Regions from separate parts of the Paenarthrobacter sp. NPDC090520 genome, predicted to be linked through region 1. Evidence: predicted binding sites of a transcription regulator. Region 1 holds the regulator's gene; the other holds the start of a gene.
What was found. Region 1 encodes Rex, which represses fermentation and respiration genes when NADH is low (regulators of the CRP and FNR family bind a similar motif). Its sites were predicted from a motif close to CTTGTGAANNNNTTCACAAG; they were not measured.
Positions count from the first base shown of each region.

Region 2: a site for Rex is predicted at 2,785-2,804, ahead of ACIQTZ_RS14885 (queuosine precursor transporter). Genes of this name have one in related genera too.

Region 1 is NZ_JBIVXM010000013.1:110,023-116,995, reverse strand. It holds gene ACIQTZ_RS16270 (histidine phosphatase family protein) at 1-246, opposite strand, end outside; gene ACIQTZ_RS16265 (YceI family protein) at 462-1,013, shown strand; gene ACIQTZ_RS16260 (hypothetical protein) at 1,186-1,923, shown strand; gene ACIQTZ_RS16255 (hypothetical protein) at 2,212-2,409, opposite strand; gene ACIQTZ_RS16250 (hypothetical protein) at 2,445-2,618, opposite strand; gene ACIQTZ_RS16245 (redox-sensing transcriptional repressor Rex) at 3,021-3,728, opposite strand; gene ACIQTZ_RS16240 (glutaredoxin family protein) at 3,806-4,060, opposite strand; gene ACIQTZ_RS16235 (HAD family hydrolase) at 4,153-4,968, shown strand; gene ACIQTZ_RS16230 (endonuclease domain-containing protein) at 5,253-6,215, shown strand; gene ACIQTZ_RS16225 (30S ribosomal protein bS22) at 6,512-6,610, opposite strand; gene ACIQTZ_RS16220 (helix-turn-helix domain-containing protein) at 6,785-6,973, opposite strand, start outside.
Region 2 is NZ_JBIVXM010000011.1:116,897-123,869, forward strand. It holds gene ACIQTZ_RS14865 (methyltransferase family protein) at 162-689, shown strand; gene ACIQTZ_RS14870 (hypothetical protein) at 746-1,180, opposite strand; gene ACIQTZ_RS14875 (TIGR01777 family oxidoreductase) at 1,177-2,076, opposite strand; gene ACIQTZ_RS14880 (TetR/AcrR family transcriptional regulator) at 2,073-2,735, opposite strand; gene ACIQTZ_RS14885 (queuosine precursor transporter) at 3,066-3,776, shown strand; gene tgt (tRNA guanosine(34) transglycosylase Tgt) at 3,868-5,172, opposite strand; gene ACIQTZ_RS14895 (SRPBCC domain-containing protein) at 5,242-5,949, opposite strand; gene ACIQTZ_RS14900 (DUF6707 family protein) at 6,012-6,973, opposite strand, start outside.

The sequences.
Region 1 (6,973 bases):
GGTGATGGGCAGCCCCAGAGCCTCGGACGTGGGCATGGCGGTTTCCTGGGCACGCGTCAGCGGCGACGCCACTAAATGGACAATTCTGGCGCCCTGGTCTGCGCGCACCACAAAGTGCTCGGCCAGCATGCGGGCCATCTCCCGGCCGCGCTCGGAGAGGTGGAATTCAGGCAGCCGACCATACAGGACGCCATCGGGGTTATGGACCTCGCCATGGCGAAGCAGATGGACAGTTGCTTGGGGCATGTTTACCAGTTTCTCAAAGATGCGGGGCGATCTGAAATCTTCTACCGCTAGTAGAACTCAAAGTTTTCCCAAAATGTTCCGGGAAGTTGGAATAAAGGATGCATATGCATGTTTATACTAGACACGAAGCTCGGTTGACGCTTCAAGTAAACAGCTCGATCAGATCAGCCGGGTAAGCCCAACGATCCATCCCTATACCTAGGAGCAACACCATGATGACTCTTCCCGCCAACGTCTCCACCGGCACCTGGACCCTGGACAACTCCCACAGCGAGATCGCCTTTACCGTGCGCCACGCGGGCATCAGCAAGGTCCGCGGCCAGTTCAAGGAAGCCGAAGCCACGCTGGAAGTTGGCGAGGCCCTGACCGATTCCAAGGTGACCGCTTCCATCCAGACCGCCAGCTTCGACTCGGGCGACGTCAACCGCGACGGCCACGTCAAGGGCGAGGACTTCTTCGACGTGGAGAAGTTCCCGGAGATCACGTTCGTCTCCCGCCACGTGAAGGCCAACGGTGACGGCTTCGACCTCGTGGGCGATCTCACCATCAAGGGCGTCACCAAGGAAGTTGCCATCGAGACCGAGTTCAACGGCGTGGCCGTGGACCCGTTCGGCAACACCCGTGCAGGCGTCTCCGGTGAAACCACCATCAGCCGCAAGGAATTCGGCCTTACCTGGAACGCCGTCCTGGAAGCCGGCGGTGTCCTGGTCAGCGACAAGGTTGTCATCAACCTCGAACTCGCCTTCATTGCACCGGCTGCCGCCTAGCCTTTTCGCTGGAAGCGGCCCCACGGCGCCCCCGCCCATCTTTGGTGTGCGGGGGCGCCGTTTCGCATACTCGGAAATCACCCGTCCATTGTTCGGCACACACCCGGTATTTGGCTGCGAGTTGGCCCCAAATTTCCTATGCAACCCTCAACCCGCGGTCTACAGTGATGCCATGAGTAACCCAGACGAAGCACCACAGCCTCAGCAGCCCGGCTCCGAGCCACAGCAGCCCGGCAATGTTCCTCCTGCGGGTTACCAGCCTCCGCAGGGCTACCAACCACCCCAGGGCTACCAGCCGCCGTCGCAGCCGGGCCAGTACCAGCAGCCCGGCCAGTACCAGCAGCCCGCCCAAAACCAGCCGCCCCAGTACCAGCAGCCGGGTCCCGGCCAGCCAGGACAGGGCCAGCAGGGTGGTTTCCACTTCGAAATGCCCACCGACGGACCGCGCAATTTCAACGACGTCCTCCCCCAAGGCGGCTTCTCAGGCATCTTCAAAGTCCAGGGGCTGCCCACGGAGCTGAAGGTGTCCTACTTCATCTGGGTGATTTCGGGACTGCTCGGCCTGCTGTTCGGGCTGATCGGACTCTTCGCCATCATCGCGGCCTTCGCCTTCATACCGGGGCTGGCAGCTGTCGCGCTGATCCTGCTGATCATCAGCCTTGCCGTCGCAGCAGCGCAGGTTGTCCTGGCCATGAAGATGAAGGAAGGCAAAGAGTGGGCACGGCTGGCCCTGACGGTTCTTGCAGCAGTCTCTTTGCTTCTGGCCATTTTTGGTTCCATCAACATGGGCGGTCCCAGCGCTGGCCTGGGCAGCAACTGGTTCGGGTTCCTGGTCAGCGCCGTTGCCGTCGTCCTCATGTGGCTCCCGAACTCGCAGCTCTGGTTCAAGGCAGTCAAGGGCACCGCCTGACGCGAAACCCGGGTACCGCCGTCGTGCATTAACAGCAGCGATGATGAAGGCCGCGGGCCTCCCAATGGAGGCCCGCGGCCTTCATCATGCAGGAGTACGGCTATGTACGCCTGCGTGATGATTTCTCCACGCGCGGGAAATTCCTGCGTGTGATCCTCCGTACCACCGGGAGGCTGGGGGTACGGTGGATTCAGAACCATGGTGGGGGCACTTTGTTCTTGTTGACCCCAGCAGTATCAGCCGTCGACCAAGCAAAGGAATGCCATGAGCAACCCTCCCTACCCGCCGTCAAACCCGGGCGATTCCACTCCGGAACAGCAGGGGTCCCAGCCTTCGGCGCCGCAGTACGGCCAACAGTCCGAACCCAACGCTCCGCAATACGGCCAGCCGGCCGCGCCGCAATACGGCCAGCAGGCTCCGAACGCTCCCCAGTACGGGCAGCAGTCCGCGCCGCAGTACGGCCAGCAGGCTCCCCAGTACGGCCAACAGCCCTCTCCTTACGGCCAGCAGCCCGGATCGCCCTATGGCCAGGCCGTCCCGCAGTACGGCCAGGACACCAACTGGCCCAGCCAGCAACCGGGTCCCAGCACGGTCCCCCAGATGGTCAACATCGCCTTCTGGATGATCGTGGCCGCCGGTATCCTCTCGGCCATCAGCTCGCTGCTCCTGGCAACCACAGGTTCTGATGCGTTCATCAATTCCATGGTCCAGCAGGCAGCAGCCCAGGGCACCGAGTTCCCTGAAGGTTCCCTTGAAGGAATGAAGGGCGCCATCACCGTTGGCGCGGTGATCGGTGCCATCGTGTCCCTCGGACTCTATGCGTTGGTGGCATTCCCTGTCCGCAAGGGCAAGAACTGGGCCCGCATCCTCGGTACTGTCTTCGCCGCCATCTCGGTCCTTGGCCTGACCGGCCTGTTCCAGTTCGGCGCAACGTACGGCATCCTGCAGCTGCTGGTGATCCTGTTGGGAGTCGCGGCAATCGTCATGCTGTACCTGCCGGCGTCGGCGCCTTACTTCCGCAAGCAGCAGGCGTTCGGCAACCCGTACGGCCGCTGAGCCCAAGCAGAACTGACCAGCGGGCGCGGACCCGGCGAAGGCTAAACGGCCTGACCCGGTGTCTGCGCCCGTTGTGCGTGGTAGGCAAGAATCTGGAGTTCCGTGGCCATGTCCACCTTGCGAAGGTTGACGTGCGGGGGTACCTGGAGGAGCACCGGGGCGAAGCTGAGGATGCTGCGGATTCCGGCCCCGATCACGCGATCACATACTTCCTGTGCCACCGTTGCCGGGAGGGCAAGAACCACCATGTTGGTGTGCGTGCGCTCCAGGACCCGCTCCAGTTCTGCCGAGTCGCTGACCCTGAGCCAGCCAACCTCGTTGCCGATCACCATGGGGTCGGCATCGAAAATGGCCACCACGTCGAAGCCCCGGGATTCGAAGCCACCGTACCGGGCCAGCGCCTTGCCCAGGTTACCGGCACCGACGATTGCCACTTTCCAGTCGTGTGTCAGTCCGAGGGCAGCGGCGATGTGCCGGCTCAAGTACTGGACCTCGTACCCTACTCCGCGGGTTCCGTACGAACCGACGTAGGAAAGGTCCTTCCGCAGCGTCGATGAACTGACGCCGGAGGCCTCCGCCAGTGCATCCGAAGAAACGCGTTCCACGCCTTCGGCAAGGAGGGAGTTGAGCGCACGCAAATAGAGGGTCATCCGGGCCACAGCCGCGGGCGGGATCTGCTTGGCGGCAGGTTCGTTGTCCCCGGTTGTTGCCTCCGGTGACGGTTCCAGCGCAGTCACGGTATTCTCCATTGCGTCGCTTGTTGTTCCACTCTATGGCCCCTGACCGGGCTCAACAAAAAGCCATTTCCTTCCGTGAGCGGCGCCCCTTAGCCCTCCAGCGCTTTCTTCAAAAGACGGGTGAGTCGCTGCTCATCGATGGTCCAGAAGTCGCGCTGTACGCCGTCCACCAACAGCACCGGAATCTCCTCGGCGTACCGGTCACGGAGGGTCGCGTCACCGTCGATCGATGTTTCGCTCCACTGCACGCCCAAGCCTGAGGTGACGCGTTCGACGGCGGCACGCGCCGCGGTGCACAGGTGGCAGTCAGCTTTGGTGAGGAGGACGACGTCGGGAATAGGCATGACTCAACGTTACCGGCTGCGGCGGCAGCGCCCATGCGGCGTCCGACCATGGCGCGAAGCGCGAGGCAGCTGCAATTGACTAGACTCAAGGCATGCCCGACGAGAAGGACGCCGCTGTGCTCGCAGATGCCAAGGTGCCGCAGCACACCGGCGAGGCTGCTTTCTTCGACGTCGACAACACCCTGATGAAGGGCGCCAGCCTCTTCCATGTGGCCCGCAAAATGTACGAGCGCAAGGCCTTCACGCTGTCCCAGGCTGCCGGCTTCGCGTGGAAGCAGTTCAAGTTCGTGATGCGTGGCGAGAACATGGAAGACGTCCATGCCGTCCGTGACTCCGCGCTGACCTTGGCTGCAGGCATTTCGGTCGACGACATCAAGGCCCTGGGCGAAGAGGTCTATGACGAGATGATCGAGTCGCGGATCTGGCCGGGTACCAAGGCATTGGCCGAACAGCACCTGCGGGTTGGCCGCAAAGTCTGGCTCGTCACAGCCACTCCCATCGAGGTGGCTACCGTCATTTCCACGCGGCTTGGTTTAACTGGCGCGCTGGGAACCGTCGGCGAGATTGAGAACGGCACCTACACGGGCAGGCTCGTGGGCGACATCCTGCACGGTCCGGCGAAGGCTGTGGCTGTCCAGCTCGTTGCGGACCGCGAGGGCCTGGACCTGGACCATTGCTGGGCTTACAGCGACTCCGCCAACGACATTCCTTTGCTCACGTTGGTTGGCCACCCCGTGGTCATCAACCCGGATGCCCGGCTGCGCCGGCACGCCCGCGAGCACAACTGGCCGGTGTACGACTTCCGTTCGGGCCGCCGCGCAGCCACCCTCGGGCTGAAGGCGGCAACCGTGGGCGGCGCCATCTACGGCCTGTGGCGCGGATTCAGCCGCTTCCGCAGCCCCCGCTAGCCAACCCTCTCTCACCAAACACCCCCACCCCACTCGACCCTCTCTCACCAAACCACCCCTCCCCACCCAACCCTCTCTCACCAAACACCCCCTCCCCACCCAACCCTCTCTCACCAAACCACCTTTCCCGCCTGACCCTCTCTCACCAAACCACCCTTCCCGCCCGACCCTCTCTCACCAAACCACCCTTCCCACCCGACCCTCTCTCACCACGGGAGGCCAACGCCCGACGGCCTGTGGATAACTTCTGTAGACAGGGGGGCCTTCTGGGCAAGAATGCCCGTATGCAAAAACCCTCGACGTTTCCGCAAGCACTGGCTTCTGCGCCATTTACCCTCAACCAAGCCGAGGCGTTCGGCGTAGGGAAGCGGCAGCTTTGGAAGCGGAGTTCGATCGAGGGGGTCAGTCAGGGAATCTTCAGGCCTTCGGACTGGGAATTCGATTTAGCCTCCGCGGCCCGGTCCCTTTCGGCCGCAAGTCCGGGCGCCTGGATTTCGCATGTAACAGCGGCGCGGCTCCAAGGCCTTTACTTGCCGCCGTGGCTGGCCGATTCGAACGAGTTACACCTCAGCAAGCCCCGGAAACTGCCTTCTGTTCGTCGACGGGGTGTCATCGGACATACGGTGGTTATCGTCGACTCTGAAATCGAGTTCGCACACGGCATGTGGATGAGCACGCGGCCCCGAACCTGGCTGGACTTGGCACGCCAATTGCCCTTGAGGGAACTCGTTTGCGTCGGAGATCAGCTCATTCGCGTTCCCCGGCCTGAGTTTGAAGGCCGGGACACCCCATATGCATCAATCAGTGACCTTCGCGCGCTGATAGCACGGCACAGGAATCTTCAAGGAGTGGTGCGCGCCCGTGAAGCCCTGGATCTGATGCGCGTCGGAGCCGACTCCGTTCCCGAGTCCCTGCTACGACTGGCAATGCTCGACGCGGGCGTCGCGGAGCCGGACTTGCAGGTGCGACTTCGCCCGAACGATCCATTCTCGCCGTCTGCGGACCTTGGATTTCGGGAGCGGCGCGTGGCCATTCAATATGACGGCGGACATCACCTTTCGGAGGAGCAGATCTTTAGTGATCGACGTCGGGATAGGGCCTTCGAAGCGGCGGGGTGGACAGTCCTTGTCTTCGGGAAGGACTGTCTGTCGGACGGCTTCAACAAGGCAATAGTCGAAATCAAGAAGGCACTCCGAACCGGATGGACGGATCCGTCGGTCGAATCCGGTTTCGCGTCGGGACGGTGAGAGAGCGTCCCCACAAACCGGCGGTCCCGTGAGAGAGCGTCCCCCCAAACCGGCGGTCCCGTGAGAGAGCGTCCCCCCAAACCGGCGGTCCCGTGAGAGAGCGTCCCCGCAAACGGGCGGTTCGGTGAGAGAGCGTCCGCACCAAACGGGCATTCGGTGAGAGAGGGCTGCCGAAAAAGGCACCAACGGTGAGAGACGGTTTGGAATTTGGGGGGATTCGGTGAGAGAGGGTCCGGGGGTGCAAAAATGCCCGCCGCCTTGGCAGGCAACGGGCATTCACGCTTGATGAAGTATCTCTACTTCTTATTGCGGCGCTGGTGGCGGGTCTTGCGAAGCAGCTTGCGGTGCTTCTTCTTGGCCATACGCTTGCGGCGCTTCTTGATAACTGAACCCACGAAAGTTCCTTACAAACTAGATGAAGGTCCTGTCTGTTGGAACGGATCCGCGGACAAAGCAGCAGACAGTACAACTGACAGATTCTTACAATGACGTAAAACGTTCCTTAACAGGGTACCGCTTCACAGGGGCACCCAATGACCACTGACCGTCACACGGACTTTGGCAAGGGCTCAGGCCGTCTCCGATTGCCCGTCCACAACAGCACCTTTGAGGTACTGGGCAACGGCCTCTTCCGGAACCCGGAAGGATCGGCCGAACCTGACGGCGGGCATTTCCCCTGAGTGAACCAGTCGATACACAGTCATTTTGGAAACACGCAAGACGTCGGCTACTTCAGCCACCGTCATGAAACGCGCGTT
Region 2 (6,973 bases), on a different contig from region 1:
GGCGCCCGACGCCCTTAAGGCTGTGGTCCCCCCGACGCTCTCTCACGGAATCGCCCTTTGGGGCGGACGCTCTCTCACCGATTGGCTGGTGTGGGCGGTCGCTCTCTCGCTTCGGGCACTCGCCATGGCATTCCTGGAAAGCCAGGAATATGGTTCATGCCATGACCATCGCTCGGAGGGCAGCACTCGTCCTGAAACGGGAGGCAGCCAGCGTCCCTTTGCCACCTGGACAGGTGGTCGGGTTGGTGTTGGATGTCGTGCTCGGTCGGCTTTATCCGACACGCGTCGCACCCATGCGGGGCATGCGCAGGATTGCCGGGGTGATCGTGGTTGCCGCAGGAGTGGGAGTTACCGCGTGGGCCGTTGCAGAACGCCGTCGCCACACAAAGGGCAACTTCGTTTTAGGACGTCCCGAGGAGTTGGTGACCAGTGGTCCTTACGCGGCGAGCCGGCATCCCATGTACCTGGGATGGTGGCTGATCCATGCGGGCGTGGCGATTTTCCGAGGTTCCTCCTGGGCCCTTGCGACGTTACCTGCTGGGATCCTCGTGGAACACCTCGGGGCTTTGTGGGAGGAAAAGGTGCTCCTCGAGGAGTTCGGTCCTACTTACGCCGAGTACATGCAGGCAGTGCCGCGTTACGTTGGCAATCCCGTGAGCAGGCGGATGCGCGTCGATGAAGCACGGTGAGAGAGGGCTTAGGAGAAGGGGTCATTCGGTGAGAGAGGGTTGGGTGGAAAGGGCGGTTAGGTGAGAGAGGGTTGGGGGTTGAGTTTGACCAGCTTCCACACCGATAACCGGCCCATACCCGCCGCCAAAGCAATGGATAGGCTGAATAGGGTTGCGCCCCAGCTTGAGAAGCCGCCGAAGGGTACACAGATCAAAGCGCCGGCAGCGAAGAACGCTGCAACGTGAAACCACTGGTTGCCCACGCGACGAAGCGCCCATCCCAGGACGGCTCCTACCCCGCTGCCGATGAATGCTGAGGGGATGGCCGCGTAGATAAAGAAGATCAATGCCCAACCCGGAGCCTGCGTGGTCAGCAGTAAGCTGAAGACCACATAGGCAACCAGGACACCGACCGCGAGCCCCTTGCCGGTCAAAATTACGCGCTCCCGAGAGTCGTACTGTGTTGGCCGCGGCTCGGCCAAAGCTATCTCGTCGTCGTCCCAGTCGTTCATGACTTTGCCGCCGCGATCTCGTTGAGGGCGCCCGCCAAGGACGGGTGTCCAAAGGCAAACCCTGCGTCAAGCAACCTGCGTGGCTCCACCCAGCGGCTCTTCAAGACGAGCTCCGTCTCCGTGCGGATCATCACCGCGCCCAGCTCCAACAACCACTTCGGCGTCGGAAGCCCGAACGGCACACCGAGGCTTCGTCGAACCAACGACATCAGTTCGCGGTTCTCCACAGGGTAGGGCGACGCTGCGTTGACGGGACCAGTAAGCTCGGGCCGGTCGTGGATGAACAACACCGCCCGGAACAAGTCCTCCACATGGATCCAACTGAACTTTTGTGTGCCCGGACCCATATGTCCGCCCAAGCCCACGCGAGCCAGGTTCCGGAAGGGTCCCATCACGCCACCGGTCCCACCCAAGACAATGGCGATCCGAAGCGGCACCTTCCGGGTGGCCGGCACGACAGCCGCGGCCAGTTCGTCCTCCCACGCACGGGCTACGGAAACCGAGAATCCGCTGCCGAGTTCCCCCGCCTCTTCCGTTTGCGGCCGGTCCTCCGCATGCCGGTAGATGGTTCCGGTGCTTGCGTTGATCCACGTCCGCAGCGGTTCGTCGCAGCGGGACAACGCGACCCCCATTGACCGCGTCGTCAGCACCCTGGATTCCAGGATTTCCCGGCGGTTCCGTTCGTTGTAACGGCAATTCACGGTCCGTCCGGCGAGGTTCACCAGCACTTCGGCGCCGTTCAGCACCCTGGCCATGCCTCCGTCGTCGTTCCATTGCGCGTCAGCCGAAGCATCGCGACCAATGGTCCGCGCCTGCCATCCCTCCTCGACGAACCGCCGCCGAAAGTACCTGCCGATGAACCCCGAAGCCCCAGCGATCACCACCGTCCGTGTCATGAGTCTTCCCTGACGTTGCGGACCAAGCCGAGGACGTCGTCGAACACCTTGCTGACACCCGGAATTTTCGCCAGCGACAGCCCGCGAGCCACCAGCGGCGCCGCGCCGTCAATCAGTTTGCGCGTGCGGCGTTGGTTCTCGGACCGGTCGTACACCCAGAACAATGCGATCCCCATGTGGGCGAGCCACAGCAGTTCCGGGAGGTCGGCGCGCAGCTTCTTCGCGACGGCGGGTGAAGAACCGTCGACGGCGGAGCGGAAGATCGCGAGCGAAGCGTCCCGGGCGGCGGTGGACGCCTCGCCGAACGGATTGACGGGCGACGTCGGCCGGATCGCCGTCGCAATGAAGTCGGAACCGAACTGGTGGTACGGCGTCATGACGTCGATGCCGCTGTGGAGGACTGCTTTGAGGCGCCCGGCCAAATCATGGACGCCTTCGAGGGCTTTCGCCGCTGCGACAGCGTGCTCGTTCTGGACTTGGAGGTACAACTCCTGAACCAGTTCATCTTTGGAGGAGAAGTAGTAGTAGGCGTTGCCCACCGAGACGCCGGCTTCCTGGGCGATGGCTCGCATAGTGGTCTTCTCGAAGCCGATTTCGCGGAACATCTTCAGTGCGACGTCGGCTACGAGTTGTCTGGTTTGCTCGCTTTTGGCGGCCATGGTTCCTCCGAGCAGGTTTTGAACGTGTTCAAGAATGAGTATGCCACGACTTCTGAACGTGTTCAAAAAGGAGGTGAGAGAGGGTTGGGCGGGAACGGTGGTGGGGTGAGAGAGGGTTGGGTGGTTGGGGTGGTTTGGTGAGAGAGGGTTGGGGAGGAGGGGTGGTTTGGTGAGAGAGGGTTGGGCGGTTGGGGTGGTTTGGTGAGAGAGGGTTGGGGAGGTGGGAGAATGTAGCTGGTGACGGGCCGGATGCCCCACCAAACACAGTGCTAATACAGCGGGGCGGCCTCGAAACGAGCGCCTGCGCGAACCACTACGAACGGATGACCCATGCCCTCGCCCTCAGGCTCCAGCACGTTGAGCAAACCAGCTCCCCGCTTTGCCTCTATCGGATCCCCTTACTTCGGCATCATGCTGGCGGTCATGGCCGTGGTGCTGATCCTGTCCAACATCGGCGCCTCCAAGGGTGTGGTGCTCGGCCCGATCATCACCGACGGCGGGTTCTTCCTGTTCCCGCTGGCCTACATCCTGGGCGACGTGATGAGTGAGGTCTACGGGTTCAAGGTTGCCCGCAAAGCCATCATCACGTCCTTTGCGCTGAGTGTGTTCGCGTCCCTCTGCTACTGGGTGATCATCATCCTTCCCGGCTTCGACGACGAGTACGGAACCGCCAAGCAAGCAGCCATCGAGGGCGCACTTGGCCCGGTTCCGCAGATCGTCCTGGCTTCGCTGCTCGCCTTCCTCGCCGGCCAGACCATCAACTCCTGGATCCTCGTGAAGATGAAGGAACGCACCGGAGAAAAGACCCTCTGGGCCCGGCTCATGGGTTCCTCTGTGGTGGGCGAATTCGTGGACACGCTGATCTTCTGCAGCATCGCTGCCTCGGTGATCGGCATCTCGGATGCAGGCTCGTTCGTCAACTACGTCCTGGTGGGCTTCGTCTACAAGACCGCCGTCGAGTTCATCTTCGTGCCCATTACGGTGTTGGTGGTGGGTTGGATCAAGAAGCGCGAGCCGAGCTACGGAGTAGTCGCAGCGTAAGCCCACGCCGGGTTCGCTGGAACGGTGCCCAGCCGCTGGAGGTTTCCCAGCCTCCAAGCACGTTTCCGGCGAACCCGGCGCCCACCAAAGGCTACGAGTAGTACTGCCCCAACGTCTCGGCCTTGAACTCGAAGAAATCCCCGGACTCGATGGCGAGACGCGCATCGTCCACCATCTTCACCACGAAGCGCTCGTTGTGGATGGAGATGAGCGTCGCCGAAACCATTTCCTTGGCCTTGAACAAGTGGTGGATGTAGGCGCGCGAGTAGTTGGCGCACGCGTAGCAGTCGCAGCCTTCCTGCAGCGGCCCGAAGTCCTTCTTGTACTTCGCCCCGGACAGGTTGAACCGGCCATACGGGGTGTAGAAGGCGGAGTTCCGGGCAACACGGGTGGGGGAGACGCAGTCGAAGGTGTCGGCACCGTTCTCAATGGCCGTGAAAATGTCGTCCGGCTCGGAGATCCCCAGCAGGTGCCGCGGCTTGTCTTCGGGGAGCTCCTCGTTGCACCAGCGCACGATCGTCCCCAGGTTCTCCTTCTCCAGCGCCCCGCCAATTCCGTAGCCGTCGAAGGGCATGGCGCCGAGGTCGCGGCAGGCCTTGCGTCGCAGGTCCTCGTACTGCGCACCCTGGATCACGCCGAACAACGCCTGGTAGGGCTTGCCCGTCCGGGAAGCGGTCAAGGAGAAATGCTCGTCCAGGCAACGCAGAGCCCACAAGCGCGTGCGTTCCAACGACTCTTCCTGGTACGCCCGCGAGTTCTGCAGCGTGGTGAGCTCGTCGAAGGCAAACATGATGTCCGCGCCGATCTGGTGCTGCACCTGCATGGAAATCTCGGGGGAGAACCTGTGCTTGTCTCCGTTGAGGTGGGACTTGAACCAGACGCCGTCGTCGTCGATGTGCGCCAGGCGTTCCTTGCCTGGTGCCACGGCGTCATCCGGGCCGGAAGTATCCACATTTTTCATGTCGATGACCTTCTTGAACCCCGAGCCGAGGCTCATCACCTGGAATCCACCGGAGTCGGTGAAAGTAGGCCCGGACCAGTTCATGAACGCGCCGAGGCCTCCCGCGGCGTCGAGGATTTCCGGTCCGGGCTGCAGGTACAGGTGATACGCGTTCGCCAAGACCGCTTGCGCGCCGAGGTCCGCGATCGACTCGGGCAGCACGGCTTTGACGGTGGCTTTGGTTCCGACGGCGATGAACGCGGGCGTCTGGATGGTTCCGTGCGGCGTGCTGATGGTTCCGGTCCTGCCAAGGAATTCGCCGCCGTTGGCGTCCACCAAAGCGTCCGACGGCGACGACGTTTCAGTCAGTCGCTGGCCCACCGAGAAGGAGAAACCGGACGCAGGATCGGAGACGGCAGAGGGAACGGATGAGGGCGAAGATGCGGAAGCTGGCACGTTACCAAGTGTGCCAGCTTTACCGCGGGTAACTTACCCGGCAGACCCGGGTGGGCCCGGCAGCAACCATCAGGACCCGGAGCCTGAGTCCTTCCACTTGTCCCACGAGGACCGGATGTCCGCCAAAGTGTGGGCCCCCAAATCGTAAGTGGAGGCAATCACCATGGCGCCGCCGTCGGGCCTTTTCTCCGGAATCGCGAGTTGTTCGGCGACGATCAGCAGCCCATCGCCGTGTCCGGCGTAGCCGTGCACGGTGACGCCAACCTGGTGGCGGCTCTTGAACCAGACCTTCCCGGAAATCGACTCGCCGGTGGTTAGTGTGAGTGAGTATTCGTCGCCGACCGGCGGAAGATCGCCCAACCCCAATTTCTCAATGGCCGACCCGCCACCGGAGACCGAGACAAAGTGCGTCCGGCGCTTGCCGTGCGGGTGGCGTTCCAGGGTGAAGCGGAGCTGGTTCAGGAAAGTGAGCCAGCCTTGGGTGATGTCCTCGTCCCATTCGGCCCACTCGGAGTCGTGGTCCAGCGCGGCGCGCGTGACCTTGACTTCGGTGCCGCCGGAGACGGGATGGAGCTCGAATTCATCGCCGCCGCGAACGGTCAGGCTGGTGTGGTCCGGTCCTTCCACGACGCTCGGATCAAAGTAGATTTGTTTGATTTCGTCGGTCAGCTCGTCGGTTTCCCAGCCGTGCCATTGGGCCACCAGCGACGGTTCGCGCAGCATCGTCCAAACTTGCTGCGCGTCAGCATTAATCACAACGCTCAGATTGTTCGTCATGGCCCTGAATTTACCGCCGTTTGGGTGCCCATAACAGGCCTTGCACTTCCGCAGGTAGAGGACTAGGCGCGCACCGCTTCGAGTTCGTTCGCGATCCGTCGCCCGAGTTCGTCTTCGGCGATGGTCTTGGAGCCGCCATGTGCCCGGAGGAACATCAACGCTTCGAGCCGCAGGAACCGCCACTCACGCTCGGCGTCGCGGTTCCCGTTGTCCATGGCACGGAAAATTTCCTTGTCGTAGAGGTTGGGCTCGTTCAGGGAACGCTGGCGGACCCGGGCGTTGACGAGTGCCTTGAACGGGTCCTCTTCCTGGGACTCGGGGGCGCGGAGCAGTTTCTCGTAGACGGCGGCCCGCTCCGACTGGCCGGCTTCGCGGCAAATGAAGCTGGACAACGCGAGGGCCCGTTCGATCGATGCCCAGCGGTCCAGGTTCCCGTCGAACGGAAGCACGTTCAGCAGGTCCGCGACTTCAAGGGAATGGTCGGGGTCGCGCAGCACGATGCAGAGGTCGAAGGCGAGATCGCTCAGGTCGCGGAGGCAGCTGCCGGACTTGGTGTTGATGCCCTTGGCCAGCCGCTCGGCCAGCACCTGCACGCCGTTCTTGCCCTTGTGGTCGGCCACCGCGGCGCGCACGACGGCCTCCGGCGTTCCATCCGGTTCGGGAATCAGGGCGAGGTCTTCGGCGGTGGGGCCGGTGAAGGCGGGAGGGTCCGCCGGGCGGGGAGGTACGACGACGGCGGGTTCGGCGGGAGGCTCGGCGTCCTCTTTCGCTGTGGTGCTGGAGTCCGGCTCGCTGCCCGTACTGGCGTCGCCACCCAAGCCGCGCGGAACTCCGTCTCCCACAGGAACACTGGACCCGACAGCGATCCGCACCGTACCGGCGTCGTACGTGGTGACCAGCAGCAGCGCGGCAACGCCGTAATCGTCGTTCTGGACCTCAACGGAGGCGATTTCCTCGGCCGGACCGTCCCCGGGAAGGTACACGAAATCCCCGGTTTGCAGGTCCCCAGCCTGCTTTTCGCGGT